DNA from 3 places in the Paenibacillus sp. CAA11 genome. Region 1 is predicted to be linked to each of the others. Evidence: predicted binding sites of a transcription regulator. Region 1 holds the regulator's gene; each other region holds the start of a gene.
The links. The regulator Rex, encoded in region 1, represses fermentation and respiration genes when NADH is low (regulators of the CRP and FNR family bind a similar motif). The targets are predictions, from matches to a motif close to TTGTGAAATATTTCACAA.
Positions count from the first base shown of each region.

Region 1 (4,750 bases):
TAGTGCAGCAAAGAGAAAGCGAGGCGCTGCAAACTACGGACAGCGATGGCTTTACGTATTACCGCCAGTTTGCGCTCCAAGCTGAAGATTGGATGGATATTCTTCCCGCACGGATGAATGAGGAGAAGAACCCGCTGGAAGGTGTATCCTTTGACGGTTTTCTGGAGCTCGTCAGAGAGCGTCTGCGGGAGAAGCTGACAAATTACGAAGAGCGGGACGCTCAGAATTTGATGCTTCATGAAGTGATGAAGGCTTTTGAAGAAGACAAGCATCTTCTGGTGGAGGCGGGAACGGGCACCGGCAAATCGCTCGGTTACCTTCTTCCCGCGATTTATTCTGCTGTGAAGACCGGTGAGAAGGTCATGGTCAGCACGCATACGATCAACCTTCAAGAACAGCTGCGGGAGCGGGATCTGCCGCTGCTGACCGAAACGGTTCCATTCCCTTTCCGCGCTGCGGTTTTCAAGGGGCGTCAGCATTATTTGTGTCTGCGGAAATTCGAGCATAAGATCAATAGGCGGGATTTTGCCAATCCTAAGGAAGAAGCAATCACGGCCGGGCAAATGATCGTATGGTTAACCCAAACACAGAACGGTGATGACGAAGAGCTGAATCTGGGCCGCGGCGGAGACTTTTGGGAATCGGTGGCCAGTGAATCAGATTCCTGTCTTGGGCGCTCATGCCCATGGTTCCGCAAATGCTTCTACCATCGTGCCAAGCATGAAGCTGGAGTGTCGGATGTCGTCATTACGAACCATTCCAAGCTGTTCACCGATATCCAGGCCGGACATCAGCTCCTTCCAAGCTACGAACGCCTCGTGATCGATGAAGCCCACCATCTTGAAGATGTTGCTGGCAAGCATCTCGGACTGCATATGAAATATTTCACGATCATTCACACGCTGACCCGCCTTTATAAGGACAGCCGGACAGGCCAGCTTCCGAACCTGCGCATGCAGCTGCAAAGCACAGGCACGGAGAAGGCCCTTGAATGGAGCAGCGTGATTGACACCTTGTATCCTCCTCTAATTGAGGTGAAGGAGAGCTGGGACCGCTTGAGTGACCTTCTGTTCGGGCTGATGCCTGAACGCAGTGATGCTGCGCCAGGTGAGCCTGGGCAGTTCGTGCAGCGGCTCCTTCCGATGAAGAAGCCGAAGAACTGGGATCAGCTGCAGGTATTGGAGAATCAAATCCATATCTCCATCAGCGAGGTTGTCCGCAAGGGAGAGCGAATGCTGTCTGAAATTAAGGATGAACAAGAGGATTATGGCTCTGAAGGTCTCCTGACCGACCTGGGGGGCTTGTTCAAAGACTTGGGAGCGCTAAGAGATACACTGCGCTTTTTCATGAAGCTGGACAGCGAGGATACGGTGTATTGGCTTGAAGGCAACGGTCATTATCGCAGCAAGTCTCTCCAGCTGTATGCCGTGCCGATTGAAGTGAGCGAACAGCTGAAGGCCTATTTTTTTGACAAGAAAAAGAGTGTTGTGATGACCTCGGCGACACTGTCTGTAGATAAGTCGTTCCAATATATGATCGACCAGCTCGGACTGCAGGAGGCGGCAGAGCAGGATCGGCTCATAACAAGCATGCTTCCTTCGCCGTTCCGGTACCGGGAGCAGGCGCTGCTTGTCATTCCGCGGGACTTTCCCAGCGTAAAGGGAAGTGTAGGAGATGAGCATTTTATTCAGACCTTAGCAGGCTCACTTGCGGATTCCGCTATAGCCACACAGGGCCGGATGCTTGTTCTGTTTACGTCTTACCGCATGCTTCGTCAAGTCTATGATCCTTTGAAGGAGAGACTGTCTGCCCATGGAATTTCTGTCATTGGGCAGGGGGTGGATAGCGGCAGCCGTACCAAGCTGACCCGCAGATTCCAGAGCAAGGAAGCTTCGGTTCTGCTGGGGACGAGCAGCTTCTGGGAAGGGGTCGATATTCCTGGGGAAGCTCTGACCAGTCTTGCTATCGTCCGCCTCCCTTTTCAACCGCCCAATCATCCGCTGGTTGAGGCGAAGAGCGAGCGGCTGCAGCAGCAGAAGAAGAACCCGTTCATGAAGCTGTCGGTTCCCCAGGCAGTGATTCGTTTTAAGCAGGGGTTCGGTAGACTGGTACGATCCTCTAAGGATCGAGGAATTGTCATTGTTTATGATACACGTATACTGGAATCTTATTACGGCAAGTACTTCTTGTATTCTTTGCCGGGTCCCAAGATGGAACATATGCCTATGAGCCAAATGGTTTCCCGGATCTCGGACTGGCTTGACTCAGCCGAATAGTACGCACACGGGGCGTAAATAAGGGGGAACACTAGAGATGAAAACAGAGAAAATATCAGATGCCGTAGTTCGGCGTCTTCCGGTCTACCTGCGTTACTTGAATGAACTGAGCAGCCGTGATGTATCGACAGTATCTTCACAGGAGCTTGGGCAGAAGCTGGATTTGAATCCGGCTCAAATCCGTAAGGATCTAGCTTATTTTGGTGATTTCGGGCGCAAGGGGATCGGTTATGATGTGACCTATCTGATTGAGAAGATTCGGCACATCCTGAATTTGGATCAGCAGATTAGCGTGGCGTTGGTGGGGGCCGGTAATTTAGGCCAGGCCCTCTCCAACTACAATACTTATTTGAACGACAATATGAAGATTGTCGCTGTCTTTGATGCATCTCCTGCGAAGGTGGGATCAAAGATCAATTCATTGATGATCCAGCCGATCGAGGAGCTTGAGGAGACTGTCATCAAAGAGAACATACGAATCGCCATTATTACGGTGCCTGATTTTGAAGCACAGCGTGTTGCGGATCAGTTGGTTCGTGCAGGAATTCAAGCGATCTTGAATTTTGCTCCGTCCATTCTGAAGGTTCCATCTGAAGTTAGGGTGCATGCCGCCGATTTCACTACAGATTTGCTCAGCTTGGCATATTATTTGGATAACGGGAAGGAGAATCAGACGAATGAGTCGGAAGTGGCTGATTGAGAACGGAGCTTTTGCCGTAATGCAGGCAGAGAAGCCTGTAATCCATGGCTATATGCTGATCGAAGATGATCAGATAGCCTATATTGGAGAACAGCGCCCAAAGGTTCAGGAGGGTACTGAAGTATTTGACGGACGGCATCTTCTGTTCATGCCTGGCTTGATCAATACACATGGCCATGCAGCAATGTCTCTGCTGCGGGGTTATGGTGATGATCTAGCGCTTCAGGTATGGCTTCAGGAGAAGATGTGGCCGATGGAAGCAAAGTTTACCAGCGAGGATGTATATTGGGGAACCTCGCTTTCTGTATTGGAAATGCTCAAGGGAGGTACGACGACCTTTCTCGATATGTATGACCATATGGACCAAGTGGCTAAGGTGACTTCAGAAAGCGGAATCCGCGGCGTGCTGTCACGCGGCGTGATTGGTCTGTGTCCGCCTGATGTACAGCAGCAGAAGCTGGAGGAGGCCGCTCGCTTCTCCAAAGACTGGCACGGACAAGCTGATGGAAGAATTACAACGGTGATTTCACCGCATGCTCCTTACACCTGTCCTCCGGATTATATTGAGAAATTTGTGCAGCTCGCACATGATTTGAATTTGCCGATGCATACACATATGTCGGAGACGGCTGCAGAGGTTCAGCAGAACGTCGCGGATTATGGCCTTCGTCCGGTTGCACATCTTGAGAAGCTTGGCATGTTTAGCCGGCCTTCACTTGTTGCACATGCAGTTCACCTGGAAGATCAAGAGATTGAGATTCTTGCAGCTCACGGGGTAGCTGTGTCTCATAATCCAGGCAGTAATCTGAAGCTTGCGAGTGGAGTAGCCCGTGTACCGGATCTGCTGAAAGCCGGGGTTACTGTGTCCTTGGGAACGGACGGTGCAGCCAGCAATAATAATCTGGATATGTTTGAAGAGATTCGCTTGGCGGCTCTGATTCACAAAGGTGTATCCGGTGACCCTACTGCGGTTCCAGCCTTGGAAGCACTCAAAATGGGCACAGAGTACGGTGCGAAGTCTGTCTTTTTACACAATACAGGCAAGCTTGCGGTCGGAATGAAGGCGGACTTTATCGCACTAGATACGGATCAAGCGCATTTGCTGCCGAGAACGGATTATATCTCTCATGCTGTATATTCGGCGGGGCCGAAGGATGTAGCCCATGTCTGGATTGACGGAAAACAGATCGTGAAGCACGGCGTCTGCTTGACCCTGGATGAGGAACGGATCCGGCGGGAGGCTCAGCTAGCTTTTGAAGGGCTGCTCGCAAGATAAGAATAGCTAGGTGGAGTGGAGCTTAAGGCAAAGAGCCATAAGGCAAGTTTAAGGAGGCCGAAAGCTCCTCTCCTTTTCAGGGAAAGGAAGTGACGCGCATGAAGAACAGGACGAGGTGGATTCTGGTTGCTATAATGGCTGTTATACTGGTATTTATCGGCGTATATCAGTATTACATCTATGTGCAGAAGGACACCTGGAAGGCGGAGGATGCAGCGATTTTGCGCGCCAAGAAGGAAGCAGGACTGGTTCAGACGACGGAGGTAACGAAATCGGTCTGGGATACGGTTTGCTGGGTAGTGGAAGGCAAGAATGCCGATGGTGAGGACATCATGGTCTGGCTTGATGGGGACAGCGCTCCCCATATAGAGCTGAAGAGCAACGGCCTGTCCAAGCAAGCGATGACCAACAAAGTCAAAAGCGAGCTTCCGGATGCCCGAATTGTCCGGCTGCTGCCAGGTGTCTATGAAGGCCAATATGTATGGCAATTATTCTATA
Region 1 covers NZ_CP028922.1:2,727,848-2,732,597, reverse strand. The annotation lists gene dinG (ATP-dependent DNA helicase DinG) at 1-2,276, shown strand, start outside; gene DCC85_RS12600 (redox-sensing transcriptional repressor Rex) at 2,314-2,976, shown strand; gene DCC85_RS12595 (amidohydrolase) at 2,954-4,252, shown strand; gene DCC85_RS12590 (cell wall elongation regulator TseB-like domain-containing protein) at 4,351-4,750, shown strand, end outside.

Region 2 (4,750 bases), 1.7 Mb from region 1:
TGACCTGAAGCGAATGGAGCCTTCTGCCGTGATCATAGACGGCTTATTGGCTGCAGAGCAGGGGCAGCTCATCATATCCTTTCCCGCTTACGAATACCCGGCGAAGGCTCGCAGCTCGGTCCGGCTGGCCCGGCCGCAGACGCCGAATGACTTCAAGCTGGCAAGCCGCGCTGGGAAGGAAGCAAAGGAGACCAAGGTGCGCGTGGTGCAGGCTATCGAGAACAGCGCACGCACCACGGGCAGAACTGCCGTGCTGCCGGTGTTGGACGGCATCATCCAGCCGGATCCTGCCCAGGATATTGTACGGCTGGCCTGTATTGAGCGGCACCGGGCAAGCGGGCAGATCAGCCTTGGCTTCACCAGCGGCTTCCAGCTGAAGCGCGGCGCAGTCGCCTCAACCGTGGCCCATGACAGCCATAATCTGCTGGTAATGGGCGTGAATGACGAGGACATGGCGCTGGCGGCGAATGAGCTGGCCGCTTGCGGCGGCGGGATGATCGCGGTGGAGAATGGCCAGGTGCTGGCCCGGGTAGAGATGCCGATTGCCGGCTTAATGTCCGACAAGCCGCTTCAGGAAGTTGTTCAGCAGGTGCAGGCGCTCGAAGCGGCATGGAAGCAGCTGGGCTGCCCGCTGAACGCGCCGTTCATGACCTTCTCCCTGATCGCCCTGCCGGTTATTCCGGATCTGCGGATCTCGAACAGGGGATTGGTCGATGTGACGAAATTTGAACTGGTAGAAACCGAAATGTAGACGAGAAATAAAATAACGCCGTACTCTGTAACAAGAGTACGGCGTTTATATTTTGTCCTATATTCATGGGCTGAAGTCAACTTTCAAAGCACTTAGACTTCGATTTCGTATATCAACATTAATGCTTAACAGCTTCAGCCTCTTCCTTACTGATCATAGCGGTAAACCATGACACGCCTAGAAATCCTGATACGCCGGCAAGGGCTAAAATGATAATGTAAGTCAACCCGTAGTCACACTCCTTTCCTGCAATCTAATTCTTATTAAAGGATATCTTAACGTCTTAGTGCCTCGCATGACCCATAAGGGCTATAGACAAAGTTCAAAATTGAACAATCTGTAACAAATACAGCTTAGCTACTGTGATTGTCAATGAGATATGCGGCCAAAAATGACAAACTTCTCATTCAAATATGCTTTCTTTGTGTTCAAATTTTACGATTATGTGATTTCAGTCACAAAATTTAAACTTTTACTCCTATTTATGTGATATTTATCACAATGAAATCTTTTTATGTCTGCCAATATAGTGAAGAGTGATCTGAATCACAAAACTACCCTATTTTACGATCAAATTTGAATAGAAAGAAGGAGAGATTTTCACATGGATACGTTATTGTTAGCACGCATCCAGTACGCCGCGACAACGATATTCCACTTTTTCTTCGTTCCTCTTTCAATCGGGCTAGTATTCCTGATTGCAATTATGGAAACGATGTATGTTGTCAAAGGCAAGGAACAGTATAAGAAGATGGCAAAGTTCTGGGGCAAGCTCTTCCTGATTAACTTTGCAGTCGGTGTTGTAACCGGGATCTTGCAGGAATTCCAGTTCGGGATGAACTGGTCCGATTATTCCCGCTTCGTAGGGGATGTGTTCGGAGCGCCGCTGGCGATTGAAGCGCTGCTAGCCTTTTTCTTGGAATCTACTTTTATCGGTCTATGGATCTTCGGATGGGACCGTCTGTCCAAGAAGGTGCACCTGTTGTGCATCTGGCTGGTGGTTGTTGGCACAACGCTTTCCGCGCTGTGGATTCTGGCCGCGAACTCGTTCATGCAGCACCCAGTAGGCTTCACCGTGAACAATGGCCGGGCTGAGATGAACGATTTCTTCGCCCTGCTGAGCAACGGACAACTCTGGGTTGAATTCCCGCATACCGTGTTGGGGGCTCTAGCAACCGGCGGATTCCTGGTCTGTGGAGTGAGTGCGTATAAGCTGCTTAAGAAGCAGGACATTCAATTTTTCAAAAAATCCTTCCAAATCGCAGTCGTCATTGCGCTGATTGCATCTTTCCTGACAGCGATCTTCGGACACAGCCAGGCACAGTATTTGATTGGGACTCAGCCAATGAAGATGGCGGCATCCGAAGGGCAATGGGGCAAGAGTGGCGACCCTGCTGGCTGGACGGTCATAGCCTCGATCGATCCGGATACGAAGCAGAACAAGTATGAGCTTAAGATTCCTTATCTGCTGAGTTTCTTGGCCTACAGCAAGTTCTCCGGGGAGGTCAAAGGGATCAATGAGCTGAATGATGAATACATCAAGACCTATGGGCCGGGCGACTATATTCCGCCAGTCCGCACTACATTCTGGAGCTTCCGTATCATGGTGGCCGCTGGCTGCCTGATGATCGTACTGGCTGCTTACGGCACCTACCTCGCTGCACGCAAGAAGCTGGAACGAAATAATAAATGGTTTAACCGCTTTATGCTTTGGGCGATTGCCCTGCCGGTGATCGCGAACACTTCCGGCTGGATCATGACAGAGATGGGCCGTCAGCCTTGGACGGTATTTGGTCTGATGACCACGGCTGACAGTGTCAGCCCAAGCGTTACGGCCGGTCAGGTGCTGTTCTCCCTGATTGCTTTCTGTACGGCTTATACCGTGCTTGGAGCTATTCTGGTGTACTTGTTCGTACGCACAATTAAGAAAGGTCCGAATGCGCTGGATAAGACAGACAACAAGTCCAGCGACCCATTTGGCAAGGAGGGATATCATGCTGTCTCTTAATGAGCTGTGGTTCATCTTGGTGGCAGTCCTGTTTATCGGGTTCTTTTTCCTGGAAGGCTTCGACTTCGGGGTCGGCATGTCTACGGGCATCCTGGCGAAGAATGACAGCCAGCGCCGGGTGCTCATTAATTCTATAGGGCCCTTCTGGGACGGGAACGAAGTGTGGCTGTTGACAGCCGGCGGGGCGATCTTCGCTGCCTTCCCGAACTGGTATGCGACGATGTTCAGCGGATACTACACACCGCTCGTTGTCCTGCTGCTCGCTCTGATCGCCCGCGGTGTGGCTTTTGAATTCCGGGGCAAGGTCGAACATGGAGGATGGAAGAAGACATGGGATATATGTATCTTCCTGGGCAGTCTTCTGCCTCCGTTCCTGCTCGGCGTGGTGTTCGCAGGCTTTATGAAGGGTCTGCCGATCGACGGGCAGATGGAGATGAAGGCCGGTCTGTTCGACATGGTGAACCTGTATACACTTCTTGGCGGAATTACGGTAACGCTGGTCTGCCTGATTCACGGCCTTGTATTCACAACCCTCCGTACGGAAGGGGAACTGCGTGAACGGGCTCGCAAGCTGGCGAAGACGCTGCTGTATCCGCTGGCAGTGCTGCTGGTGGTGTTTGCTGTCATGACTTATTATCAGACCAATGTGTTCGAAGCTCATGGAGCTGTACTGAGCGTGCTCGCCGTTCTGGGCCTGGTGGCCTTCCTGCTATCCGGCTACTTCATGACGAAAGGGAAGGATGGCTGGGCGTTCGGGATGACCGGGGCGGTTATTGCTTTAGCAATCGGCGCCGTGTTTGTAGGCTTATTCCCGAACGTGATGATCAGTTCAATTGATCAGGCATTCAACCTGACGATCGACAATGCAGCATCGGGGCACTATTCTCTAAAAGTCATGAGCATCGTAGCGATTTCGCTGCTGCCGTTTGTGCTCGGTTATCAAATCTGGAGCTATTTCGTGTTCCATAAGCGGGTTCACGAAAAACAGCATCTGGAATATTAATGGGTCGCGATTTACTCAGGCTTAAAGGGATAAGACCGGTCATGGCGGCAATGGCCGGACTGACCCTGATTCAAAGCATTGCAATCATACTGCAGGCAAAATGGCTGGCGGAGGTTATTACCGCCCTGTTTGCCGGTGAGCCGCTGCGGGAGCAATACGGGACGACCGTATTGTTCCTGCTTGCTTTTACAGTCCGTCAGCTGACGGTCCTGCTGCAGCAGAGAACGGCTTACCGGTTCGGGGAGAGGACGGGTAGCGCTCTGCGTCAGCAGCTGATGGACAAGCTGTTTCGGCTGGGGCCCCGCTTTGCCAAGACGGAAGGAACGGGCAAGCTGGTAACCCTGGTGCTGGATGGGATCTCCAAGTTCAAAGCCTATCTGGAACTCTTCCTTCCACGGATGCTGGCAACAGGGTTGACGCCAGGTCTGATTCTCTTGTTTGTGTATATGAAGGATCTAACGTCAGGGATTATTCTGACACTCACATTACCTATACTGATTATTTTCTTGATCCTGGTTGGGCTTACAGCCCGGCGCCAAACAGAGCGCCAGATGAAGAGCTATCGCGTGCTGTCGAATCATTTTGTGGATTCACTGCGCGGACTGGAGACGCTCAAGTACCTGGGCCGGAGTAAGGACCATGCCCGCTCGATCGGTACGGTGAGCGATGACTACCGCTCGGCAACGATGAAGACGCTGCGGGTGGCCTTCTTGTCCTCCTTTGCGCTTGACTTCTTCACGATGATGTCAGTGGCTGTCGTAGCCGTGGGCTTGGGCCTGCGGCTAATCAACGGCCATATTGACCTGCTTCCCGCGTTGACGGTGCTGATCCTGGCACCTGAGTATTTCCTTCCGGTGAGGATGGTGGGGGCTGATTTCCACGCTACGATGGATGGGAAGGAAGCCGGGGAAGTGATACAGCATATTCTGGCCACCACCTCGGAAGAAGAAGCAGAAGCAAGCTCCGTAGAAGCCGATGCCTCTAGCCT
Region 2 covers NZ_CP028922.1:4,441,927-4,446,676, reverse strand. The annotation lists gene ade (adenine deaminase) at 1-751, shown strand, start outside; gene DCC85_RS20805 (cytochrome ubiquinol oxidase subunit I) at 1,356-2,759, shown strand; gene cydB (cytochrome d ubiquinol oxidase subunit II) at 2,746-3,762, shown strand; gene cydD (thiol reductant ABC exporter subunit CydD) at 3,762-4,750, shown strand, end outside.
Region 2: a site for Rex is predicted at 1,236-1,253, ahead of DCC85_RS20805 (cytochrome ubiquinol oxidase subunit I). Genes of this name have one in related genera too.

Region 3 (4,750 bases), 160 kb from region 1:
TGACGCGAGCTGCATTGTTCCAGCCTCTGCAACCAGCCAAAGCATAAGGACTAGTTGATAACGAAGGAGTGTACAGATAATGACGAACAGCAATACTTTATATCCCTTGGGCGAATTAGAGCAGTTCCTGCCACAAATCGGAAGAGTTGTAGAAGTGGAGGGGTGTCAGATTGCAGTCTTCAGAACATCGGACAGTAAAATTTTCGCTCTGGAGAACCGCAATCCCCACCCTAAGGGTGGGCCACTTGCCGAAGGGATTGTGTCAGGACATGAATTATATGATCCGCTTTATGATTGGAGAATTGATTTAGAGACGGGTCTTGTCCAGGCACCGGATGAAGGCCAGGTTAGAACCTATGAAGTCAAGATTGAAGACGGCCGGGTTTATTTAGCCGGATAATAGGGGGATTCAGGTGTATACACAAAACGTAGAGAACATTGTGGAAGCCGCAGTCAGCAAGCGCAATAAGATGAAAGAAAGCCTGCCTAGGTATATGGTATCGGCTTTGCTGGCGGGGGCCTATGTTGGACTCGGTATTATATTAATCTTTAGTCTTGGCGGTCCCTTGGCGGCGCTGAAGTCCCCAATCCAAAACCTGGTTATGGGCGCTTCCTTCGGGCTGGCACTAACGCTCGTTGTATTTGCAGGTTCTGAATTATTTACTGGGAATAATATGTTCTTTACAGCGAGCACCCTGGCTCGTCGTACTACCGTATCAGATACGATGAAAAATTGGGGGATTGTCTTCCTGGGTAACCTGCTGGGGGCTGTGCTACTCAGCCTGCTGATCGTAGGTTCCGGAATATTTAAGGCAGCGGGACCTGAGCATTTACTCTTTACAGCGGCAGCCAAGAAGATGTCTCTACCTCTAAGTGAGCTGTTCTTTCGCGGTATTCTCTGTAACTGGCTGGTTTGTCTAGCCTTGTGGATGTCCAGCCGCGCGAAGGAAGAGATTGCGAAGCTGGTACTGATCTGGTGGTGCTTGTTCGCCTTTATAGCAAGCGGTTATGAGCATAGTGTAGCCAATATGACGCTGCTCAGTCTGGCATATCTGCTGCCGAATCACCCTGAGAGCATTACGCTTGCTGGATGGCTGCATAACATGATTCCTGTCACCCTTGGCAATATCGTGGGAGGATCCTTGTTCGTAGCTACGGCCTACTGGTTTATTTCACCGGTCCGCAAGAAGCGGCCGTAAGTCTCCTTATATTTGGGGCACCTATATTGGGTGCTCTTTTTTTATTCAGTGAATTTAGCAAACAGCAAAACTCCCCTTTGGGGCACCAAGGTGCTCAAAGGGGAGTGTAGATTTATGTCTAATTAAATTCTGCAGATTTCGTTCGGGCAAAGCTCACAGTGGCAGATATCTTGCAGCATGACCAGATCCTTGATTACAATCATGCCGTTCTCATATTCCACAGCATCCTTCTTGCGAAGGTCGCTCAGCATCCGGTTCACACTTTCGCGAGTGGCTCCGATCATATTGGACAGATCGGTGTGAGTGATCTTTTTATTAATCAAGATAGTATCCCCATGCTGTTCACCATAAGTGTTGCTCAGTCTGATTAGCGTGGAGCATAGAGCGCCAGGTTTACCATACATCATCAAATCACGGAATTTAGTCTGAGTAAGCCGGTGATGGATTCCCATCCATTTCATAAAATCAATGGCAAAATCACAGTGCTGGCAGATTAGAATTTCTAAATCTTTATGCTCAATGACGCCAACTTCACAATCTTCAATGATCTCAGCCGTAAAGCTGTGCTTTGAACTGAAGAAGGGGTCTGCTTGACCTACCATATCTCCGCGTCCGTACATATATAGGATAAGTTCTTTGCCTTCATCTGTAGACTTGGTTAACTTGACACGGCCGCGCTTAATGTAAAACAGTTTATCTGAAAAGTCGCCTTCCCAGAACAGGTGAGATCCTTCAGGATAGTTTTTCTCTTTCATGGTTACGAGAAGACGGTTGAAATTTTGGTCGGAGAAACAGCTCGTATTCCCACGGGTCTCGACAGTATTTGTATATTCACTCATGATCGATTGCCCCTTTGTAATCCAAATTTTTCTGAAAATTTTAAATTAATTATATAACGGTTTTACATTTTTTTGGGGGATGAAAAGCTTAAAATCATGGCGAATTTTTAAACATTGTGACTATTTTCACTTTTGGGGCCGTTTTTAGGGCTTTAAGAGGATGGAGAGATGCCTAGGAATATAATTATAGGATTGGAGGATTAGATTTCAATCAACTAATAATGTCAGGCACCGAAATCAGACCTATAATTTTTGATTTTTAGAGATTTTTGATTAGTTTTTCAAAAAAAAAAACATTGTGAATTTTTTCACTATACAAACAGAAAAGCATATGCTATGATCAAAACGTAGAAAAAAACAAACAAGGCAACAGGTTGTAGGGTACTTTGTAACAAAGTGTTACAAAGTTCTCGAACACAAATGAATTAGACATATATTTAGGAGGATGAGAGAGATGGCCGTTAAGAATGAAGCAGCAGTTAACGTGCAGCCAACTGCCCAGGAGTACATTCAAGGTTTGATTGACAAAGGGAAGAAAGCTTCTGAAGCATTCATGAGCATGGATCAAGCTCAAATCGATGAAATTGTTCAGGCAATGGCACTTGCAGGTCTTGACAAGCATATGTACCTCGCTAAAAAAGCAATTGAAGAAACAGGCCGCGGTGTTTATGAGGATAAGATCATCAAGAATATGTTCGCTACTGAATATATCTATCATAGCATTAAGAATGATAAGACTGTAGGCGTTATTGAAGATAATCCATATGATAACTTCCAGAAGATTGCTGAGCCTGTCGGTATTATCATGGGGATTACTCCGGTAACGAACCCGACTTCAACGACAATCTTCAAAGCTCTGATAGCGATCAAGACCCGGAACCCAATCATCTTCGGCTTCCATCCATCTGCCCAAGAATGCAGCCGTGAAGCTGCCAAGATTCTGCTCGAAGCAGCCGTTAAACATGGCGCACCTGCTGATTGCATCCAATGGATCGAAGCTCCTTCCATGGATAGAACGAATGCCTTAATGAACCATCCTGATGTGGCGTTGATCCTGGCAACAGGCGGATCTGCCATGGTACGTGCAGCTTACAGCTGCGGCAAGCCAGCTCTCGGCGTTGGTCCTGGTAACGTTCCTTGCTTCATTGAGAAGAGTGCGAATCTGGATCAAGCGGTTAACGATTTAATTCTCTCCAAGACATTTGATAACGGTATGATCTGTGCTTCCGAACAAGCGGTTATTATTGAAGAACCGATCTTTGATCAAGTGAAGAAAAAAATGATCGCTAACGGATGCTACTTTGTAAATAAAGAAGAAGCTGCCAAATTGACAGCAGGCGCGATCATCGCTGATAAATGCGCGGTAAATCCGACCATTGTAGGTCAACCGGCGACTAAAATTGCTGAGCTGTGCGGAATTCAAGTTCCAGCAGGCACCAAGATTCTGGTTGCTGAAATTGATGGCGTAGGTCCTAAATTCCCGTTGTCTGCTGAGAAGCTGAGCCCTGTACTTGCTTGCTATAAAGTTAAGACTGCGGAGCAAGGGATTGATCGTGCAGCAGAAGTTGTAGCCTTTGGAGGCATGGGCCACTCCTCGGTGATCCATTCGAATAATGAAGAGATCATTCAAAAGTTCTCGGACCGCCTGCCAACTTGCCGTATTCTAGTGAACCAGCCATCCTCGCAAGGGGGCATCGGGGACATTTACAACACGAACCTGCCTTCCCTGACACTGGGCTGTGGATCGTACGGTCGTAACGCTACTTCGTCGAATGTAACTGCTGTGAACTTGATCAACGTGAAAAGGGTGAATCGTCGTACCGTGAATATGCAATGGTTCAAAGTTCCGTCGAAGATTTATTTTGAGAAGGGCGCGACTCAATATCTCGCCAAAATGCCGGATATCAGCCGTGTGCTGATCGTAACAGACCCTATGATGGTGAAGTTAGGTTATGTAGAGCGCGTCGAACATTACCTCCGCCAACGTCAAACTCCGGTAGCGATCGAGGTATTCTCGGACGTTGAACCAGATCCATCGACAACTACGGTTGAGCGCGGTACTGAGCTTATGAGCAAATTCCAGCCGGACTGCATCATTGCACTTGGTGGCGGTTCTCCAATGGATGCTGCAAAAGGCATGTGGCTGTTCTATGAATATCCGGACACTGACTTCCATAACCTCAAACAGAAGTTCATGGATATCCGCAAACGGATTTACAAATACCCGCGTCTTGGTCAAAAAGCGCAATTTGTTGCAATTCCAACAACTTCGGGTACAGGTTCGGAAGTTACTTCGTTCGCGGTAATTACAGACAAAGTTAACGGTAACACCAAATATCCGCTTGCTGATTACGAGCTCACACCAGATGTGGCCATCATTGATCCGGAATTTGTATATAGTCTGCCAAAAACAGCAGTTGCTGATACAGGGATGGACGTTCTGACTCACGCTATTGAAGCTTATGTTTCGGTAATGGCTAATGACTATACAGATGGCCTAGCAATCAAAGCGATCCAATTGGTGTTCCAGTACCTTGAAGCTTCAGCTCTTACAGGTGACAAACTTGCCCGTGAGAAGATGCACAATGCTTCGACTTTGGCAGGTATGGCCTTTGCAAATGCGTTCCTTGGCATCAACCATAGCTTGGCGCATAAATGGGGCGGTCAATACCATACAGCTCACGGTCGCACCAATGCAATTCTGATGCCGCA
Region 3 covers NZ_CP028922.1:2,883,725-2,888,474, reverse strand. The annotation lists gene nirB (nitrite reductase large subunit NirB) at 1-47, shown strand, start outside; gene nirD (nitrite reductase small subunit NirD) at 80-400, shown strand; gene DCC85_RS13430 (formate/nitrite transporter family protein) at 414-1,199, shown strand; gene DCC85_RS13425 (Crp/Fnr family transcriptional regulator) at 1,322-2,038, opposite strand; gene adhE (bifunctional acetaldehyde-CoA/alcohol dehydrogenase) at 2,493-4,750, shown strand, end outside.
Region 3: a site for Rex is predicted at 2,335-2,352, ahead of adhE (bifunctional acetaldehyde-CoA/alcohol dehydrogenase). Genes of this name have one in related genera too.